2 linked regions of the Persicobacter psychrovividus genome follow. The protein of the gene in region 1 interacts with the protein of each later gene in a pairwise test. Links are inferred from orthologs where the notes say so. Each region holds a gene or a part of one and is shown on either strand. Other genes may lie near its edges. The genes, in order: AABK40_RS02545 and ndk.

What was found.
Region 2: the proteins of AABK40_RS02545 (region 1) and ndk interact in binary tests that used the Escherichia coli proteins (3 or more experiments, as listed by UniProt). The link is inferred for Persicobacter psychrovividus from one-to-one orthologs.

Annotation. Positions count from the first base shown.
Region 1 is NZ_AP025292.1:571,664-582,821, reverse strand. The notes cover bases 4,351-7,300. They hold AABK40_RS02545 (5-formyltetrahydrofolate cyclo-ligase), read left to right. Parts: upstream 4,351-5,509; coding sequence 5,510-6,091; downstream 6,092-7,300. Other genes in these bases: AABK40_RS02540 (UvrD-helicase domain-containing protein), read right to left, coding at 6,180-7,300; AABK40_RS02550 (BlaI/MecI/CopY family transcriptional regulator), read right to left, coding at 4,974-5,339; AABK40_RS02555 (M56 family metallopeptidase), read right to left, coding at 4,351-4,877. Outside these bases: signal recognition particle-docking protein FtsY, read right to left, coding at 1-287; AABK40_RS02575 (DUF4295 domain-containing protein), read right to left, coding at 449-598; rpmG (50S ribosomal protein L33), read right to left, coding at 601-783; rpmB (50S ribosomal protein L28), read right to left, coding at 839-1,078; rocD (ornithine--oxo-acid transaminase), read left to right, coding at 1,911-3,161; more of AABK40_RS02555, read right to left, coding at 3,513-4,350; more of AABK40_RS02540, read right to left, coding at 7,301-9,578; AABK40_RS02535 (acyltransferase family protein), read left to right, coding at 9,669-10,895; AABK40_RS02530 (O-antigen ligase domain-containing protein), read right to left, coding at 11,004-11,158. UniProt on the Escherichia coli protein: Involved in the removal of 5-formyltetrahydrofolate.
Region 2 is NZ_AP025292.1:53,967-65,059, forward strand. What follows is about bases 4,695-7,579. They hold ndk (nucleoside-diphosphate kinase), read right to left. Parts: upstream 6,430-7,579; coding sequence 5,959-6,429; downstream 4,695-5,958. Other genes in these bases: AABK40_RS00240 (Crp/Fnr family transcriptional regulator), read left to right, coding at 4,695-4,952; AABK40_RS00245 (hypothetical protein), read right to left, coding at 5,070-5,708; AABK40_RS00255 (MarR family winged helix-turn-helix transcriptional regulator), read left to right, coding at 6,783-7,256; AABK40_RS00260 (3-hydroxyacyl-CoA dehydrogenase/enoyl-CoA hydratase family protein), read left to right, coding at 7,297-7,579. Also shown: AABK40_RS00215 (GIN domain-containing protein), read left to right, coding at 1-406; pheA (prephenate dehydratase), read left to right, coding at 595-1,665; ltrA (group II intron reverse transcriptase/maturase), read left to right, coding at 2,129-3,526; AABK40_RS00230 (hypothetical protein), read left to right, coding at 3,763-3,942; AABK40_RS00235 (DUF2492 family protein), read right to left, coding at 4,025-4,288; more of AABK40_RS00240, read left to right, coding at 4,344-4,694; more of AABK40_RS00260, read left to right, coding at 7,580-9,696; AABK40_RS00265 (acetyl-CoA C-acyltransferase), read left to right, coding at 9,725-10,897; AABK40_RS00270 (acyl-CoA dehydrogenase family protein), read left to right, coding at 10,975-11,093. UniProt on the Escherichia coli protein: Major role in the synthesis of nucleoside triphosphates other than ATP. The ATP gamma phosphate is transferred to the NDP beta phosphate via a ping-pong mechanism, using a phosphorylated active-site intermediate.

The sequences.
Region 1 (11,158 bases):
AATAAGCCTGCAACTTCCTCTCTCAAGATTTTGTCCAATTCATCTGTGCCCACGTATTTATCACGAGCAACTCGTTCTTCAATACGGCGAATGACCTTAATCGTCGTTCCTACGCCTACATCAGAAGTGATCAAGATCTCTTCAAGCTCATCCAGGACATCCTCATCCACGGTGGATTTACCCACAACTGCTTTAGAGATTTTGTCCAGTAAGCTGTCCTTACTTTTCTCAAGCCCTTTATCGAGCTTTTCTTTTTTGTCTTTTGAGAAGAAACCGAAGATTCCCATAAAAATAGTATTATCTAAATTACCGAGGTACACCAAATGGTTTACGCCAATGCCCTATGCACCCACGGTATCCCATTTAGGTATTTTACTGCAATATAAAACAAAAAAGTCCCATATTAAATACGGGACTTTCATTGTATTGAAATATTTTGATAAATCAATTACTTCAAACGCTCTTTAACGAGGTCCTCAGTAACGATTTCTTCACGGAATGTGTAAGCTCCAGTCTTTTCTGATTTTACAGTTTTAACGACTTTAGCGTATTTTACACCACCTTTTTGCTTCAAAGTTGCTACTACTTTCTTAGCCATGATTATTTAATTTCTTTGTGGACAGTGTATTTCTTAAGAATCGGGTTGTATTTTTTCAACTCGATACGCTCTGGAGTGTTCTTACGATTCTTAGTTGTAATATATCTTGAAGTGCCAGGCATGCCTGATTCTTTGTGCTCAGTACACTCCAAAATTACTTGAACTCTATTGCCTTTCTTAGCCATGTTCTAATAATTTTTAATTGTTAATAATTACTCTTCTATGAAGATAGAGTGTTGATTATACGAGCACGTTACCGTTAGCTCTTGCTTTTTTCAATACTGCAGTGATACCATTTTTATTAATAGTACGGATTGCAGATGCAGACACTTTCAACGTGATCCATTCTCCTGTTTCTGGAATGAAAAATCTCTTCTTCATTAGGTTAGGAAGAAACTTACGTTTCGTCTTTCTGTTTGAGTGGGAAACGTTATTTCCTACTTGAGGTCTTTTACCTGTGATTTGACAAACTCTGGCCATGATATAATTTTATTCTCTCTCGAAAATTTATTTCTAATTACCAAACGGTTGGCAAAATTCGGAATTAATTTCCAAAAGATCAAAAATTTAGAGGAGAAAAGGCATGGATATTTTTTCTCAAAGCACCAGGAAGCTTGGCGCCTAAACCCTTGATCCGATTTTGCAGGACCGCAAAGTTACAAAATAGTTGTAAGTGATGAAAACGCGTTGAACACAATTCATCGGTATTACACCCATTTTTTATTTGCTGACAATCAACATAATACCCCTAACGATAATTATGCCTGAATACCTATTTCAGGGACAATAATTTTAGGAGGCACTTTTGATTGATGCGCAAAATTACAATTTTCCTTTTAGCGAAGCCCTATATTGTTCACTTTTTTTTCAAATTTGCTGACATTTGAGCAAAAAACACTTCAAATCCCCAATTTGAGCCATGTTTCAGAGGATCAAGCTAAACGCATCGTTGTAATATCAGCCATAAAACTGCGGTAATTTGCGCATCGGCTAAAAAAATGAAGACTCAAAGAAAGCACCAACCAATAGATGCTGACCATTTTAGGTCCGCTGTAATGATTTTAATTATACCCTATTGTTCAGCACGGTTGGCAGAAAAAAGTTGGGGAAGTCAATCGACGATCACCCCCCTTATATAAGGCCATTCAGTTAGCCGCCGTCTTGTTATGAATTTAACGGTCTGCGGAAAATTGTTTTTTCCATTCCATTAAATAAATCACTATATTATATCGTTTTTGAGGAAAGAAGGGACATTTTGCTCAAAAACCATCAAACCGTCCCAACAATTTTTACAACTTAAAACGATAACAATATGAGCCACCAGATCAGTAGCCAAGCGGCGATGGAGCTTGAAAATAAATATGGATGCCATAACTACCACCCACTGCCAGTGGTTCTTTCACGTGGTGAAGGTGTCTTTGTATATGATTGCGAAGGGGAGCGCTACTATGATTTTCTTTCTGCGTATTCTGCAGTAAACCAGGGGCACTGCCACCCAAGGATTGTCAAGGCAATGACAGACCAGGCGCAGAAGCTGACCCTAACCTCCCGAGCATTCTATAACGACCAGCTTGGCGTTGCGGAGAAATATGTATGTGAATTTTTCGGCTATGATAAAGCCTTGTTCATGAATTCGGGTGCCGAAGCCAATGAATCGGCGATCAAGATCGTCAGAAAATGGGGTTATTTGAAAAAGAATATTCCAGACAACGAAGCCGTAATTGTGGCTGTTGAGCGCAACTTCCACGGCCGAACGACCACCATTATTTCTGCTTCGACGGATGAGGTGGCTACCAAGAACTTTGGTCCTTTCATGCCAGGTTTCCAGGTGATTGCTTACGATGACCTTAAAGCCCTGGAAGAAGCTTTGTCAAATCCGAATGTTGCAGGGCTTTGGATTGAGCCGATTCAGGGAGAAGCGGGGGTTTATTTACCGCAGGAAGGTTATTTGAAAGAAGCGCAGGCTTTGTGTAAGAAGCACAATGTGATTTTGATGATGGATGAAATCCAGACGGGCGTGGCGCGTACAGGAGCGATGCTGGCTTCCGATCACGAAGGCGTTCATCCTGACATGTTGATTTTAGGTAAAGCGATCTCGGGCGGAACGATCCCTGTTTCCTTGGTGCTTTGTAATGATGACATTATGGATGTGATTCACCCAGGTGAACATGGTTCAACTTATGGCGGTAACCCGATGGCCTGTGTGGTAACGGTTGAGGCACTTCAGGTAATCAAGGACGAAAATCTTGTAGAGAATTCCCGTGCGATGGGTGAGGTCTTCCGTCAGCGCATGAACGAACTGGTAGGCAAATCGAAATTGGCGAAATTAGTGCGCGGTCGTGGATTGATGAACGCTTTGGTGATCAACGATACCGAAGACAGTTCTACGGCTTGGGATATTTGTGTGGCACTGAAAGAAAACGGATTGATTGCCAAGCCAACCCACGGTAATATCATTCGTTTTACGCCTCCGTTGGTTATCACCGAAGAGCAAATTAATGAGTGTTGCGACATCATTGAGCGCGTGGTGTTGGAGTTTGAAGAGGCGATGATTGAGGAGTAATCACTTTATGATAGAGGTGTTTTAGACCATGATTACCTTGATTAAAAGGATTACCATGATTTTTATTTTTCTCAGAACCGCCTTTATTGAAGAGCATCTGTTACATCAAAAAAATAATCTGTAATCTGCGGGCAACAAAACCCTCTTGAATACTTTATTGGGTGCTTATAAATAAAGAACCACATATTGACTAAAAGGTCAGTTTGTGGTTCTTTTTGGTTTCTGTTAATTTTGCAATACTTACATCGGGTTAAAACCCGAAGCTATTGCAATATGTACCTTCGGCACACAAGTCCTGAAAGGGCTTTTTGTAAAAGACATGGAATTCATTCCATGGAAAAATAAACAAGCTTATTTCGTTTCCTCTCCCAACTTAAAACTAATCGGTAAGATCATCCGTACATTTTGTGGCTCTCCTTTATCCACGCCAGGCGACCAGTTTGGCGATGATTGAATGACCTTTTTAGCCTCCAGACTCAAAGCGTCACTCGCTTTTTGCAGGTCGGTATCAGTCCAGTTGCCCGCTTTTAAAGAAGAACCCTCAACTGTTTTCGTTGATCCGTCTTTCATGGTCAAGTGAACCACCGACTTCCCATCGGTTTTATTTACCGACATCGAGGCAATATCATTAGGGTCAATCTTGCTTAATTCCGTTTTAACTGAAAGTGCCTTCTTTGGATCAACGCCTTTGATAATCTTCACGCCTGTGACTTCACCTGATTTCGTTACCACAAACTGAACGAAAACCCTTCCTTCCAAGCCTACTTTTTGGGCTTCTTCAGGGTACTTCAAGTGTTCTCCAATGTAATTATAAAAAGCGGGCATTCCCCCGTTAAACATCGGCTGCTCTTCTACAATCGTGTAGATTTCCCCCGATAAATCAGGGTTTTGAGTAATTCCTTTCGCATCGGTAACAGTGTTTGGTAGTTGTGCCTCTTCATTGGACTGACAAGCCCAAAGGCTGAACATCGCCACAAGGGACAGGGAAAACATCAGTCCAAGGCGGGATAATTTTTTAGGATTTTTCATCATTGAAATTCTTTTTAATGTTTTTGAATTGAAAAAAGAGTGCCCTATGCTCCAACCCAATTGCTCCAATGTTTTGCGCGCTAACAATTGTGCATAGGCGGTATGATCCGGAAAATTTCTTAAGCTATAAGCGTCGGCGAGGTATTCATGCTCCTCTTCGAGGGCATTTTTTATCAGCCAAACAGCGGGGTTAAACCACCACAATACGCACAAAACATCCATCAACAGCCGATCGAGTGAATGCCATTGCCGAATATGGCCGTATTCGTGTTCTATAATTCTTGCCCGATCCTGATCCGAAAGTTTCAGGTCATCAGACCAGATCAAAAGATTAAAATAAGAGCAAACCGACAGGTTACGAACGCCTTCTACCCAAATAATGCCCTGACGCTTTTCCCATTTGGCTTTGGAGAGCTTCACGATGAAATACACCAGTCGAAAAGCAAAAAACATCATCAGCACCAAAGCGCCGATCATATAAGCACTTTCCAAAAAATTAAATTGATGAACAACCTTCGTGTAGGAAGTATTGATTTCGATAGGGGAAAGCATAATGGCGGAGGCGCCCTCGAGCGCCGAAGAGCTCGGGAATAAATTCAATTGGGAAAGCCATGGTAAAAGCAAAGCGCCGAGTGCCGTACCTAACAAAAACAACCGATTCCATTGGCCTGCCTTTCGGCCTTTCATGAAAAAATAAAAGACTGTAAAACCCAGAAATAAAAACAACTGGGAGGTTAAATGTATGGATAACAAGGTGTGCATAACGGTTAAGTTTTTGGTCGATTAATCTTTGCGTTCATCATCAAGCTCCTTTAGCAGGGCTTCATATTCACTGATATCAACATCCTTTTCCTTAGCAAAAAACGACACCAAGCCTTTCAGTGAACCTCCGAAATACCCATTCAACAGGTTTTTCAGGCTGTACTTACGGTATTCATCTTTGCTGAACAATGGGAAATACTGATGTGAGCGACCAAACGAACGGTGCCCTACCACTTCCTTTTTTTCCAGGATTCGAACAATGGTTGAAACGGTGTTGTAAGCGGGCTTCGGTTCAGGAAGTTCTGCAACGATATCTTTGATAAAGGCTTCCTTCTTCTCCCAAAGCACCTGCATTATTTGCTCTTCGGCTTTCGTTAACTCTTTCATAATTAATCATTAATGAACAACACAAACATATAACTAAATAATTAGTTTTACAACTAATTATTTAGTTTAATGATTGAGTCACTAAAAAAAAAAATGGGGGGAATCCGGCAAAAAAAGTAGGAAAAAAGCCCAAAAATAGGCTTTTTGAATGCTTTTAAAGCTTCAAAAAAATGTTGAAAAAAAATTTGCGTGCGGTCTATAAAAACAAGCGGAAAGCACTGACAGAAGAAGAGTTCACTATTGCCAACACCCGTTTAACGGCGCAGTTTAAAGCGACGATCAATCTTGAAAAAGTAAAAAAGGCACACTGTTACCTTCCCATCATTCGCCATCGGGAAATTGATACCTGGCCAATTATTGAATACCTGCAAGCGCAAGGGATAGCGGTGGTCATCCCGAAAAGTGATTTTAGCAATTGCAGTATGCGGCACTTCCTACTGAAGCAAGAGCAGCTTAAGGAAAATGAATGGGGAATATTGGAGCCTACTGAAGAGGCACGGGAAATTCAGCCGAAGGAACTGGATATCGTGATTGTTCCACTGCTTGCTTTTGACCAACAGGGTTACCGTGTGGGATATGGAAAAGGCTTTTATGATCGCTTCCTTAACGAGTGCAACCCCAACATCATGAAAATAGGATTATCCCTTTTCCTTCCTGTGGAAAATATTGAAGATATAAACCCATTCGATGAGCCTTTGGATCAAATTATTTGTCCCAATCAAATTATTATCCCTACCCCTAAAAAACCATGACCTTCAAATAATGTATTAAAAAGCGTACATTATTTGAAGGTCATCAATCAAAAACAGGTCAAAACAAGAAATATCCGGACCTTTTGGATCAAAATAGCGGCAATTGCTTGGAATCTGATGCGCTCTTAATGAATACCTCTTTCGTTTTTCCATCATGCAAATAAAGTAAATATCCTTTTACCTGCTGGTATCCCATATCGACCATCATCTGCATATAATTTTGCACTTGCCTAACATCCTGTCCTTTTTGAATGCCCGTTTTATAATCAATAATCGTCGCTTGATCGCCATCAAGCACTACACGGTCAAGGCGAATCATTTTGCCATCTTTGGGTAAAACAGGCACCTCTGTTTTCACGATAACATGCTCTGTAAACCAAGAAGCGACCAAAGGATCTTTGAGCAAATTGTCAATCTGTGTTTTCAGCATTATTTCTTCCTGCTGATCAATCTCCCCTTCAACCCGTGCCATCGAAAGCGCCTTATCCACCTGATCAGTCGTTTTTATTCTCGACAGAATATCATGCACAAGCACCCCATAATTGACCTTCTCTTCCGTCTCTAAAAAGTCCAAATTCAATATTTCTGACTGACGGCTAATTTTCAAGCGATTTTGTCGCCAATCGAAAAATTTCATCCGTTCAATATCGGCCTCATCTTTGCCAACTGCTTCATCATGTTTTTCGAACTGAGGTTCACCACTACGGTAAATCACACTATCTTTTTCAATCACTTCCCAGGCCTGCGCATCATTTTGTGCCTGAAGAGAAAGTCTCAGTAAATCTCCCGCATGAACGACCTTTTCTGTTCTTGGAATTTCTCCTTTCTTGGGCTTCTTATCCAGACCATCCAGCGGACTAAAAGTCAGCAAGCCTTCTTCTGCACGCGTGGTGGCCACATAAAGAATGTTGAGATTATCAAAATTGATTTTCATCTTTTCGGCAAAATATTCCTGACTGAAAGGCGATAATTGCAGACTCGAAGAGTATTTTATCGGCACACGGGTCAGGGCATTCAGCGGAGCAAGTTCCGATTGTGCCCAAAGTGTTGGCGCCTTGTAAGGTGAATGATCCATTTCCCAATCGCAGAAAGGCACCACCACCACGCGAAATTCCAGCCCCTTGGATTTGTGAACCGTCATGATTTGCATCGCATCGAGGGTATCAGGAATACGGATTGCCTTGGTAACACCGCGCTCATCCCACCACTCCAAAAAGGCGGTCAGGTCATCAAACTCACCCTGACTAAACTCCATCACGGCATCCAAAAAGCCCATCACATAGGCTTTTTCAACATTTCCTACGGAAGTATTTTCCTTGCATAATTCAAGGACATCCAGCAGTTGCTCTGCCATTTCAAACAGCGGCAACTTCATAAAATAGGCGCGTTGTATACGCAATGCCTGCGGAAAAATTGGCGCATCGACATTGGCTGTAAATGCCTCGTGAGGCTCAGCATCAATATCTTTTGCCTTTACATGCGCATATACCACTTGCGCAATCGCATGGCGATCATCGGGGGTGTTGATCCACCGCATGCATGAAACCAGCAACTGAACCGTGCTGGCCTCGCTGATATATAGCGACTCGGAAGAAACGACCCGAAAAAGTTTTTCTTGATTGGTCTCCTGTCCGTAGGCTATCAGGCGATTGGCGATTTTCTGCCCCTCGCGTTTGGTTCTCACCAAAAAAGAAAGGTCTTTGGGTTGATATCCCAGTGCAAAATACCGCTCCAGTGCCATTGGCAACCGATCCAAAACCAAATCCTTAAAATTCCCTTCTTCATTAACCCTTTCCTTGCTCATTTCCAGAAAATGGCATTCCGCAAACCCTTTAATGGGCTTTTTTTGCTTGGGACCACTGACCTTTTGTGTTGCACCTTCATAGGCCTTCACAATATCTTCGGCACCATGCTTCACCTGCTCAAGGGCATCATGGGGAAGTTCTTCAATACCTGAGACCATGTTCACCAAATAATCTCCCAAAACAGCGGGCGCAGTCTCGAAAAGGTGGTTATTGAATTTGATAATATTCTCGTAAGACCGCCAATTGGTGTCCAATGTTTGATCGTTTACACGGTCAATATCATCATAAATTTTATTCAGCAACAATTCCCAGTCGCCACCACGCCAACGATAAATAGACTGCTTGACATCCCCTACCACAAGGCTTTCATTGCCCTCAGCCAGCGTATTGGTCACCAAAGGGCGGAAATTTTTCCACTGAAACAGGGAGGTATCCTGAAACTCATCAATCAGAAAATGCTCATACTTGGTCCCTACGCGCTCATAGATATAAGGAGGGATGGGGCTGTCGGCAAAATCCATTTCCTCAGTGCCCGACTCTCCATAAATAATGCGGTTCAGGAAATCTGAAGTATCAGAAATAAGCATCATGTTTTGCTCCTCGCGATAGGCTTGCAACTCTTCAAGGATACGAGCGAACAGGCCGACATTATAGACTTGCGAACGAACGGTTTTACATATTTTATAAAAGCTATGCTGACTTCTATACAGTTCCACCAACTGATTCAACACAGGGTTCAGCGTTGCATAAACCATGGAAATACTGGCCTCGTTGGGGTCGTTTTTCTTCATCCACTTTTGTACCTCATTGCAGGCCGCGAGCACCCTGACTCCAGGCTTATAATCTTTTGAGGTCAATAGTACCTTATTGAAGTAATTAGCAAAAGAGAACGTGCCATAAGGAAAAACTTCTATGCTCAAACCTGCCGCTGCAATAATATCCAGTGCTTTATTTCCCAACTGATCCATCTGTTGTTCAAAACCCTTCACCACCGCATTAATCTCATCCCGAAATCTCTTCATTTTTTCAGGGTCTGAGACGTCTTCCCTCAGTGGTTTCTCAAATACCTTGAACTCTTCAGAGAGCAAGCTCGAGGCAAACTTCTTCAGTCCATCACGGAAGTCCCACCGCTCATTGTCGTTCAATTTTTCTTCCGCAAAAGCGACCATCCAGCCTGTCAGTTCTTCATCATACCCCAATTTATTGACCAGCCGTTCCACCACACTGTCCATCACTGCGGAGGAATCCATCTCAATACGGGCATCACCATGCAAGCCCAGATCTTTAGCAAAAGCCCGAACCACCTCCTGAAAAAAGGAGTCGATCGTCGTTACCCTAAACTGAGAATAAGCATGAAGAATATTTTTCAGTTCCCGACCACAGCGCTTTTGCACTTCCTCTGGCGACAGGCCGATATTTTCGGCAATATCACCACACATGCCGCCTTCCTCTCCTTTGGCAATTCTGTGCATGAACAGGAGCATGCGGTCTTTCATTTCCTGCGTCGCCTTATTGGTAAAGGTTACCGCAAGAATATTACTGAACCTGAAAGCTTGCTCACCTTTAATCGCCAAGCCGATGTATTCTTTGGCCAGTGTATAGGTTTTTCCCGAGCCTGCAGCTGCCTTGTAAACCTTGAATTTTTTATCGCTTTCGGAGGGATATATATTTTGTACTGACATGGATGATAAATAAGGTGAGGAACTTAAAGAAATAGGATATCGTTACAGAAAAACAAATCCAACAATTACCCACCAAAAATAAGCCCCTAAATGGAGCAATCAAAACAGAAAATCTACTTTAAAGGACTCAATGGTGTGCGATTTTTTGCTGCCTGTGCCGTGATCTTCCATCATATTGAGCATCATAAATACTGGCTTGGCCTTGAGAATGCCTGGGGCTCGACCCTTGTCGATGCCCTCGGACATAAGGCGGTATCGCTTTTCTTTGTGCTGAGCGGGTTCCTGATTACCTATCTGTTGATGGCTGAGCTTGAAAAAACGAAGGACATAGCGTTTTTCAAATTCTACCTTCGTCGTGCCTTAAGAATTTGGCCCTTGTACTTTTTGGTAACAATAATCGCCTTTTTCTTACTTCCTCAAATCGTCAATCTCGACAGTTTTGGTATTCACCTGCAGGAAAATTTCATGCAGAAATTAGTCCTGTACCTCGCTATTTTACCCAATGTTGCCCGCCAGGCTTTTGATCCTGTTCTGGGGGCAAATCAGGCATGGTCTATTGGTGTTGAAGAGCAGTTCTACCTGGCGTGGCCAGTACTGATCTGGTTATTCAGAAAAAATCTCTTTCAGTTTCTCATCGGCTTTTTGGCCTTTAAAACCAGCATCGACCTGGCGTTGTACCTATCAAAGTCTTACTTCGTGGCGGGGCATTCCCTGCATGTACCGATCAATTTTGCCTATCGCATGATGCATACTTTCCAGATTGAACAAATGACGCTTGGGGGTATTGGTGCATGGGTGTTGTATCAGCAAAAGGCGAAATTTCTCGCCCTTATTTATCACCCCATCAGTAAGTATGGAAGCATGTTCGGTTTGGTCCTGATGATGTTTCTGCCGATGCACTTTTTCGGTGCTTCCATTATAGAGGGTATCGTATTTACCCTGTTCCTGATGAACCTCTCAACACATCCGAATGCCTCTAACAGTATGGAGGGGCCCTTTTTTAACTTTTTGGGCAACCTCTCTTATGGCGTTTACATGTACCACAACATTTGTATTATCCTGATCATAAAAATGTTGATGTATTTTGAAGTTCAGCTCGTAAACCCTACCCTATTCAATGTATTGCTGTATGGGGGAAGTGTGATATTCACGACTTTCATCACCGCAATCTCTTATGAATATTTTGAATCAAAAGTACTGAAATTCAAAAGCAGGTTTATGGTGATTAAAAGTGGCGTACACCCTGAAGCAAAGGCCGACGCCAAATCTGCCGTTGGTGATGTGGGCAGTAAAATCAGTCCCATTCAAAATCAATAAGCCTGAATCAGCAAAAGAAAATCCCCTGAGTGTGATGACTCAGGGGATTTTCTTTTTTAGAGCGTATTAAAAAAACTTAACACCCTCCTGCAAATATTAAGCATCCGCTTATTCAACTTCCTGCTTTTCGAGCAACTTCGCCTCTTCTTTTTCCGCTTCCTGTTCCCACCGCCTGCCCAGGAAAATAAACGCTATTCCGAAGTAGGTGAGTGGAGCCGTAGGAATCTGTGTGATCAATCCGTTGGTATAACTTGCAGCTGCCA
Region 2 (11,093 bases), 520 kb from region 1 along the record:
TCAATCCATTAATGGTATTGTACTGAAAGGAAAAGCCAGTTTGGAGAGCCCCCAGCCATTGATCTTTCGTCAGCTTGCCGTTACCCTTACAGGTTGGGGAAGCCTGGATTTGGTCCTGGATGCCCTCAGGCTTTCCGTAGAAATGCAGGGGGCTGGAGATGTATTGCTGGAAGGTCGTGCCAGGCATTTCTCTGCAGAGATGAACGGTGCAGGAAGCTTGAAGGCAACAAAGCTGGAAGTGAACAACGGCAGGGTTAGCGTGAATGGTATTGGTGGGGCAATGCTGAGTGTGACAGACAGCCTGCAGGCAGAGGTGAATGGTATTGGTGGAATTTTGTGTAAACAAAGACCCAAAATGCTTCGGCGGAAAGTGCTCGGAGCAGGAAAAATAGAAATTAAGGAATAAGAGGGTGTTTAAATTTGATGACGAAAATTTAAAATATTGCTGAATTGATGAAAGGTTATTTTTGAGCGAATAGCATCGCTTTCATTGAAAAATAATTCAAAATCAATTCCAATATTCTGAACTTGCAGTAGGCAAGTTAATTTTTAAACACGCGCTAAAACGATTGAGAAAGATCGATAAATAAAGCAATGGAAAATTTAGATGATTTACGAAAGAAAATAGACAACATCGATGAAGAGATGTTAGCGCTGCTGAATAGCCGCATGGAGGTTGTGAAGCAAGTTGGGGAGCTTAAAGCAGCACAGAAAACGGTGATTTATCGCCCTGAACGCGAAAAGTCTATCATTGATCGGCTGGCACGTAAAAGTACGGGTGCCTTTAACCGTGATGCTATTGAAGCAGTTTTTCATCAGATTTTTGCCATTAGCCGAAATCTTGAGCTGCCCGAGCGCATTGCTTTTCTTGGCCCACAAAATTCTTTTACCCACCAGGCGGCAGAAAGCCGTTTTGGAGCTCTTTCTGAGTACCTCGCCCTGAGTACTATCGGGAAAGTGTTTGAAGCGGTATCTACAGGAAAAGTACGTTTTGGGGTTGTACCTATTGAGAATAATCAGGAAGGTGTTGTTGCCGATACCATTGATCTGCTCGGCAAGCACGATTTAAATATAGTGGCTGAGGTGGCGATGCCAATTCATTTTGCTTTTGGGAGTCAGGCAAATTCTGTAAGGGAAATCAAACGGGTTTATTCTCGCGATATTGCCTTCCGTCAGTGTAAACATTTTTTGGAGGAGTACTTTCCAGAAAAAAGTGTGGAGCTGATTCCTGTGAACTCGACCTCCAAGGCGGTGCGCATGGCTTCAGAAGACCCTAATGCCGCGGCACTTTGTTCGCATATCGCCGCCCGTGAGGGGAACCTGCCTATTCTTTATGATAATGTGGAGGATTCTGAAGATAATTTCACCCGTTTCCTGATTTTGGGTAAAGACATTCTCAATAAGCAGAGCGGAAAAGACAAAACCACCATTTTGGCAAAAATTGGGCACAACCCTGGCGCCTTGGTGAACATGCTTCAGGAGTTCTATCAGGCAGGTATTAACCTGACCAAAATTGAAAGCCGTCCCGCCAAAGAAGGAAAGAATTTCAAATATTGGTTCTTTATTGATTTTGAAGGACATGCAGAAGACGAAGCCGTTAAAGCTGTGATGATGATCAACAGAGATAAGATCAAATTCTTGGGCAGCTATGTCAAGATGTGCTAATCAAAATACATAAAACATTACGGAAGGGACATTGTACGCAATGTCCTTTTTTTTATGTGCGCCGTGCATGGCGATTAACTAATCGGTGCAAGTCCGTAGTGGGGGTTAGTAGTGTCAACCACATAGCAGAAGGCAGGGGTGTTTACCGTGAGGTATAATCTGAAGGAAGCCGTATGCAAATCTCTGGCCTGAGGGACACGAACATCATGAGGCAGTATTGTTTGGATAAGCTTGCATAACAAAGTAAAGTCCGAAACTACTCGGAAGGCAATGCTGTAGATGGTGCAGGTAGATGGAGAGAAAGTTAATCGTCTTACCGCGGGAGATCTCGCAGGGGTGTCTACTAATAGTAAAGGGCACGTTCGAAAAAGGTTTACTGCGAGAAGTCAGCCGAAGTCATAGTAGTCGAGACCGATGGCGAAGGACTGAACTTTAATTAGGAATCATTATAGAAAGTTACCGAATGAAAGGTAGAAAGCAGAAAGTACGAAGAAACAGTAGCTTGTTCGGAAAAGCACCTGCAGAACAGGAGAAAGCCGATCGAGTGCCGACTTTTGTTTGGATAACTGAAGCGGATGATTTCACAGTTACACAGAGAAAGGAAGGATTGTTAGACAAAATCTTGTGTCCTTATAATTTGAACCGAGCTTATCAGCGAGTGGTCAAGAACAAAGGGAGCCATGGAATTGATGGAATGAAGGTCGGCGCTTTGGCGTCATATCTGCAAATTCATGGAAGGGAAATTGTACAATCCATACGTCAAGGGAACTACCGCCCGAACCCAGTCCGACGTGTAGAAATACCGAAGGACAATGGGAAGACACGCCCTTTGGGGATACCAACGGTAGTGGATCGTTGGGTACAACAGGCGATCAGCCAAGTTTTAGTTCCGATTTACGAAAAGGAATTTTCACCTCATAGCTATGGGTTTCGTCCTGGCCGCAGTCAGCACCAGGCACTACTTCAGAGTCAAGAGATCTTATCAGAAGGCTATCGCTATGCGGTGGACTTAGATATGGAGAAGTTCTTTGACACGGTAAATCATAGTTATCTTATCACTTTACTGTCAGAACAAATCAAGGAAGGATCGGTGATTTCACTCATTCACAAATATTTGAATGCAGGTGTTGTGATCGGTCATAAATTTGAAGCAAGCACCGACGGCGTACCGCAGGGTGGACCATTGAGCCCATTATTGAGCAATGTAATGCTTAATGTGTTGGATCAAGAACTGACCAAGCGGGGACACCGATTCGTGCGCTATGCTGATGATATGATTATCTTTAGTAAAGGTAGAAAAGGAGCGGAACGACTCAAAAGAACAGTTACCCGATTTATTGAAGGTAGGCTGTATTTGAGGGTGAACAAGGAGAAAACGCAGGTAGTACCAAGACGGCAAATCAAATTTTTGGGATACTCCTTCTACATGTGGAAGGGAAAAGCACGTTTTCGAGTTCAAGCCAAAAGTATCAATCGGCTAAAGGATAAAATGCGTGCTATCACCAATAAAAGTAATGGTCTGGGCTATCAAAGGCGGAAAACCCTGCTATCTCAAACGATAAAAGGGTGGATCAATTACTACAAATTTGCCGAGATGAAAACCATCATGCAACGACTCGACGAGTGGTTACGCCGACGAATTCGGGCATTTACTTGGAAGAATTGGAAGCGGGTAAGAACACGGTTCAAGGAACTAAAGCGACTGGGTGCCGATACATCGAAAGCCTGGGAACACGCCAACACAAGAAAAGGACATTGGCGGATCGCAAAGAGCCCTGTATTACACAAAACCCTGACTGATGAAGTGCTTCGAGAACAAGGCTACGTCTCTCTAAAGACATACTATCTCTCTGTACACTGAATTAAGGAACCGCCCTGTACGGATCCGTACGCAGGGTGGTGTGGGAGGTGCACTGGTGAAAGAGGAAATTCTCTTTCACCAGCCATCTACCCTATTGATTTTAAATTAAAATATTGTGTTTTATATATGATGGGTTTTTTGTAGATTTTGAACATCTACTTTATTTACTGGTCGTAGATTTCCATCTATAAGCCAAAAAGATATTCACTTTTCGACTCAACCAAAACAACCTAATCATGAGTAAAATGAAAGCTTTTTTGAAACGTTATCGCTTTATCTTCGGAATTTTATTGGGGATGCTGATCTCTACCGACATTGTTGCCTTTTCTCAGGCTGTAAAAGAAGGAAAAACGGTCGAGTATGTGATCAGTGATTTTATGGATGTGCTTGCGACTAAGGAAGAGGGTAATTTTTAAAGCAAAAAAATATTTTCATAACATGTACGGACGTTGCATGCAACGTCCGTACTGATATGATTATATCACTTATCGTGATAAATTACGCCTGAAAATTCTCGTGGCCATTACAAATCGACATCGCTGTTACGATACGGATTTTGCCATCAATAAGCTCCACTTTGTTTTTTCCGATAATAAAATCCAAAGCATCCTCTTTAGGGAAAGGTACGCCTGAACATGCCATAAACTGAACATCTGCGCCCCATTTTTCAGTGATCGCCTCCACCAATGATTCCGCAGTAAACTGACCGTCATTTTGTTGAACCATGAAAATTACTTCGTGTACGTGTTGAATATTGTTCATAATCGTTATTTTATATCTTTGCTGTAAAGATCCATAGACCAAAATTGTGAATGATATGACCGATGTCATAAGCCCGATCATCCCCGAGGAAATATTAAGAAAAAATGGTGCCCAAAAGATCCCCTTCTCAGCACGGGAACGGATTTTTACCGAAGGTGACGCCCCTGTTTTTTATTATCAGATCGCTCAAGGTGAGGCGCAGATGATTCACTATTCCACGGAAGGGAGAACCTTTGTTCAGGGGATTTTCAAAGCCGGGGAAAGTTTTGGTGAGCCAGCAATTTTTGGCAATTTCCCCTATCCTTCTTCTGGGGAAATGCTTTCAGCAGGCAGTATTTGGCGCCTCAAGCGAACGGCATTTCTCGAGCTGTTATCTTCTTGCCCTGCCCTACACTTTAAATTTTCCGAAGTGCTTTCTAAGCGGCTACTATATAAATCGGTAATGCAAAGGGAAAGTACTGGTGACGTGGTTCACAGAATCGCCGAGCTTTTTAAATATATGGCCGAAGCACAACAGGCCGAGCGGCCATTTCTGATTTCACTGACCCGCCAAGAGGTTGCAGATCGTCTTGGTTTGCGGGTGGAGACGGTCATCAGGGCCATAAAAAAAATGGAAAAAGAAGGGATTGTCTCCCTGATCAACAAAAAGATTTGGCTAAAATAAAAAAAGGAAGAACCCTTGAGCGCTCTTCCTTTCCATAAAATCGTTATTTCTACTATTCGATTGTGATGTCGATGCAGCAAAATTTAGACCAAATTATATTCGCCTTCGATTTTTATATTAAAGTCCAATTTTTAGTCCTGTTTTTCCGCTTTCGGCTTTTAAAATCATGCCTGCCTCGCCTTTTTCAAGTCGGTATTTTATCGTGCGCATTCCACCTGTAGGCTTCGCGTTGGTGTCGCTGTCATTATAAATAGGGAACTCACGCACCAGCTGCCCACCCTCGATTACAAATCGATCGTGCCCCATATAACCTTGCTTTAAATCAGCGCTCAATTCGGGCATGTAAATGGGGCCAAATGATTTATTACTGTAGGAGGCATAGGCACGAACCTGCCCATAGGCACCACTCCCCTGGCTGTATTCAAAAAGATACAATTCCTTGTAGCCATCCTGGTCGAGGTCGGCCACATAGCCTTCCCGAACAATCCCTTCAATGGCCTCTTCATAAGGCTCTTTCATATTTTCAAAGCCCTCAGGTGTAATCGTAATTTTGTTGCCTGTGGAAGTATTGGGAATATGAACCACCATTTTCTGACCATCAAAATCAAAAGACTGATCAAAAGCGACACTTGTAGCGTCCTGACTGACCTCTTCAGTGGAGGCACTTTGTTTTTGCTCTTGTTTTTTAGACTCTGTACAGCTGAACAGTACAGTTGTCCCCATCATAGCAATAAGTATCGTTTTAAGGGTGTTCATAACTTTCCGTTTGATTTTTACCTGATTAAAGATGATCCAATATAATTTATTCCGGCTTACCTTTCTAATTTATCAATCGTGAAAAGTGCACCTTTTATAGGGCTTTTTATTCATCACCTGCCAAACTTGTGCCCGTTTGGTACTCGAAAATCCAACTAATGATGGGGCAAGAGCAGGTCATTTATAATTTAGGGAACAAAAAAACACCTGAGGTTGTCTCAGGTGTTTGCCATGTTTTTTGTCTGCTTCCTTAGCGTGGAACAGTCACATCGAACTGAAGTTTCACTTCTCCAGATTCAGTGAAAATTTCTGAACGGGAAAAGAAAAACAGCGCTTCGTTTGCAGCATTTTCTACACTGTCAGAACCATGTACGGCATTTTTACTCACGGATTCTGCAAATAACTTGCGGATCGTTCCTGATTTCGCTTCTTCAGGATTTGTACTGCCAATCAATTCACGGTAGCTCTGAACAGCATTTTCTTTTTCAAGAACCGCCACAACAATAGGGCCCGAGGTCATGAACTCAACCAACGAGCGGAAGAATGGGCGCTCTTTATGAATCCCGTAGAAAACTTCCGCTTGAGCGGTCCTCAGCTTGATCATCTTCATAGCGGCGATGCGGAAACCCGCGTCTGTAATTTTCGCCAAAATTGGGCCGATATACTCGTTATTGACCGCCCCAGGCTTGATCATCGTAAAGGTGAAATTTCCTGAATCCATAGTTTTTTTAGTTTGAGGTTGATGTTTGTTTATTGAAAATTCTAAAGTTTTTTTATAAATGCAAGAAAATCAGTTTAAAAAAGATTCGCCATTTTATGATAATGTTAAAGCGATTACTTTTTGCACCAAAAGGTACATTGCTGGTTTCCTTTATGCTCCCCGTGTTGTAATCTGTTGCATTATATAGTGTCGTCAATCTTCAATTGCTCGTTCACTACAGGTTTAAATGGCAGTTTATGAACAATTTAGTACATCTTGTTGAACTGAATAGTAATAGACAATATCGTTTTTTTTCAATAATAGTCGGCATGCCGAACATTTTTTTTGTATATTCAGTTAAGACCTAAACAGCTATGAAGAAAGAAGAAACTGTCGATTACATTTTCAAGGCGAGTTGGCATGCGATTTCCCGAATGTATAATCGTTACGCCTCCTCACAAGAGATTACCACATCGATCGGCTATGTGTTGTTGAATATCCACCCAACTGAAGGTACGCCTGCGACCAAAATTGCACCATTAATGGGGCTCGAAAGTCGCAGTTTATCGCGGTTACTCAAGAATATGGAAGAACGGGAGCTGATATATCGCGAAAAAGCGAAGTATGATCGGCGTTCAGTTTTAATCCATTTAACAGAAAAGGGCCGAAAAAAACGTGAAGTATCCATTGTTACTGTGCGGTCATTCAATGAGGCAGTTCGTAATGCGGTGGAAGATCAGGAACTGGAAGTGTTTTTCCGTGTTGCCTCGAAAGTTAACAGTGTTGTAGAACAAGCAAATAAAGAACAAATAAACTTGTTGGAGGATTTCCCTCTAACGACCAAATAGGTGAATAATACCCAAAACAAATTAAATTTTTTACCACACCATGAATCGATCTATTAAAAAAGCGGCTATCCTTGGCTCTGGAATTATGGGCTCAAGAATTGCCTGCCATTTGGCAAACATCGGCGTAGAAGTACTTTTGTTGGATATCTCTCCCAAAGAACTGACGCCCGAGGAGGAAAAGAAAGGTTTGAGCCTGGAGATGGCTGTTGTGAAAAACCGCATCGTTACCCAGATGTTCAACACAGCAGTAAAATCCAAGCCCGCCTCGCTTTATGATCCGGCTTTTGCGCAAAGAGTTACCCTGGGTAACTTCGATGATGATATGCCCAAAATTAAGGAGGTAGACTGGATTGTGGAAGTGGTGGTAGAAAATCTGGGCATCAAAAAGGTGGTGTTTGAGCAGGTGGAAAAATACCGTACGCCGGGAACTTTCATTACCTCAAATACCTCAGGAATTCCCATTCACCTGATGACCGAAGGCCGTTCGGAAGATTTCAAGAAGTATTTCTGCGGTACGCACTTTTTCAACCCGCCTCGCTATCTGAAGTTGCTCGAGGTTATTCCTACCCCTGATACCGATCCGGAAGTGGTGGATTTCTTCATGCATTATGGAGACCGATACCTCGGTAAAACCACTGTACGCTGTAAAGATACTCCTGCATTTATCGCCAACCGTGTTGGTATTTATGCGATTTTGAAGGTCGTGGATTCCATGCAGAAGTTTGGGCTGAATATCGACCAGATTGATAAATTAACCGGTCCGGTGATTGGCCGTCCGAAGTCGGCAACCTTCCGTACTTCTGATGTCGTAGGGCTGGATACCCTTGTGAAGGTCTCCAACAACCTTTATGCTACTTTGGAGAATGATGAGTCAAGAGAGACCTTTAATCTGCCTCCGGTGATCAACACCATGATCGAAAAACAATGGCTGGGGGATAAAACCAAGCAAGGCTTCTACAAAAAGACCAAAGACGAGAATGGCAACAAAGTGATCTTGACTTTGAACCTGGAAACGCTGGAGTATGAACCAAAGCAGAAGGCCTCTTTCCCTACTCTGGAAATGACCAAGCCTATTGATGACGTGAAGGAACGTTTCAAGGTATTGCTTTCCGGTAAAGACAAAGCGGGTGAATTTTATCGTGATTCTTTCTATGGTTTGTTCCAATATGTGTCTAACCGTATTCCTGAAATCACCGATGAGCTTTACAAAATAGACGATGCGATCTGTGCTGGTTTTGGCTGGGAAGTAGGTCCATTCAAAACCTGGGAATTGGTGGGGGTGAAAAAGACCGTCGCCAAAATGGAAGAAGCAGGTTACAAGCCTGCCCAATGGGTTTATGAAATGCTGGAGGCCGGTCATGAAACCTTCTTTAAGGCTGAAGGCGGAACCACGACTTTCTATGACATTCCTTCCAAATCCTATAAAGGTGTTCCTGGTACGGAAGAGTACATCATACTGGACAATTTGCGGGAAAGCAATGTGGTCTGGAAAAATTCAGGCACTACCCTTTTCGATATTGGCGATGGGGTATTGAACCTTGAGTTCCATACCAAAATGAATACCCTTGGTGGGGAAGTGATTGAAGGGATCAATAAGGCGATCAGTCTGGCAGAAGAAAAATACCGCGGTTTGGTGATTGCCAATAACGGGCAGAACTTCTCCGCAGGTGCCAACCTCGCTTTGGTATTTATGAATGCCATTGAACAGGAGTATGATGAGATTGACTTCATGATTGCGGCTTTCCAGAAGACCATGATGCGTGCCCGATATTCTTCGGTGCCTGTGGTGGTTGCTCCGCATGCCTTGACTTTAGGTGGAGGTTGTGAACTGACCCTGCATGCCGATCACGTTCAGATGGCCGGGGAAACCTACATTGGATTGGTGGAAGTCGGTGTTGGGCTGATCCCTGCCGGGGGAGGAACCAAAGAACTGACCATGCGCGCGGCTGATCGTGCCATGAGTGGAGATGTAGAGCTCAATACTTTACAGGAAACCTTCATGAATATTGCGATGGCTAAAGTGGCCACTTCCGCCTATGAAGCCAAAAATATGGGCATTATTACGGCTAAAGACAGCATTACCCTCAATAAAGATCGACAGATAGCCGATGCGAAGGCGGCTGTAATTCGCCTTGCGGATCAAGGATATACACAGGCTGCTGAGCGTACATTTAAGGTACAGGGCCGGTCAGGTATGGCCATGTTCTATGCTGGGGTAAACGGTATGCGAATGGGGAATTATATCTCTGATCACGACGTGAAGATTGCCAAGAAAATTGCCAACGTGATGTGTGGTGGTGACCTCTCGGCACCAACAGTTGTTTCCGAACAGTATTTGCTTGACCTCGAAAGGGAAGCCTTCCTGTCGCTGACAGGCGAGAAAAAGACCCTTGAGCGTATTCAGGCAATTCTCAATGGTGGCAAACCATTACGCAACTAATCCATTACCAAACGCAAAATTTAGAACCATGAATGCATATATCGTTGCCGGCTATCGTTCGGCAGTAGGAAAAGCAAAAAAGGGCGGTTTTCGATTCACCCGCCCCGATGATATTGCTGCGGATGTGATTAAACATTTGGTCAGTAAAGTAGAAGGTCTTGATACCAAAAGAGTCGATGATTTGATTGTGGGCTGTGCCATTCCTGAAGCGGAACAAGGCATGCAAATGGGGCGGATGATCTCCCTGTTGGCCTTGGGTATTGATGCCCCTGGCTTTATTGTGAACCGTTACTGCGGATCAGGCCTGGAGGCTATTGCCATTGCCAGTGCGAGAATTCATGCAGGGCAGGCAGATTGCATTATCGCTGGTGGTGCAGAGTCCATGTCGATGGTACCCATGATGGGTTATAAAACCGCCTTGAATTATAAAATTGCGGAAGAAACTCCCGATTACTATACTTCCATGGGACTGACGGCCGAGCAGGTAGCCCTGAAGTATGGCATCAGCAGAGCCGAAGCGGATGAGTTTGCTGTGAAATCTCACGCCAAAGCAGTGGAGGCGATCAAGCAAGGGAAATTCAAAGATGAGATCGTTCCGGTAACCGTTGAAGAGGTTTATCTGGATGAAAACATGAAACGCAAGAGCCGTTCGTTTACGGTGGATACCGATGAAGGCCCTCGCCCTTCGACCGTGGATGGCTTGGGCAAATTACGCCCTGCTTTCGCTATGGGTGGGCAGGTAACTGCCGGTAACTCTTCCCAAACCTCAGATGGTGCCGCTTTCGTGATGGTCATGTCTGAAGCAATGGTCAAAGAACACAACCTTGAGCCGATTGCCCGCCTGGTAAGTTATTCGGTGGCAGGTGTTGAGCCTAAACTGATGGGGATCGGCCCCGTGGAGGCCATTCCTAAAGCTTTGAAAGTGGCAGGATTGTCACTAAATGATATCGAACAAATAGAATTGAATGAAGCCTTTGCTGCCCAGTCATTAGGGGTGATCAAGGGTGCTGAGCTGAACCCCGACATTGTGAATGTGAATGGTGGCGCCATTGCCCTTGGGCACCCGCTGGGATGTACAGGAGCAAAATTATCGGTACAGTTATTCAATGAAATGCGTCGCAGAAATCAAAAATACGGAATGGTGACAGCCTGTGTCGGTGGCGGCCAAGGCGTTGCCGGTATTTATGAATTGCTGAAATAATGCTGGTAGGTGGAGGGAATGCCCTGCACCTACCATTTCAAACCCCTATTGAACAACAAAACAAACTATACCCTACTATGGAAACACTAAACCAAGAAAAGAAAGCGATAAAAGGTGGTGAGTTCTTAATTTCGGAAACTCAACCTCAGGATGTTTTTACACCCGAAGAGTGGAATGAAGAGCAAAAGATGATTGC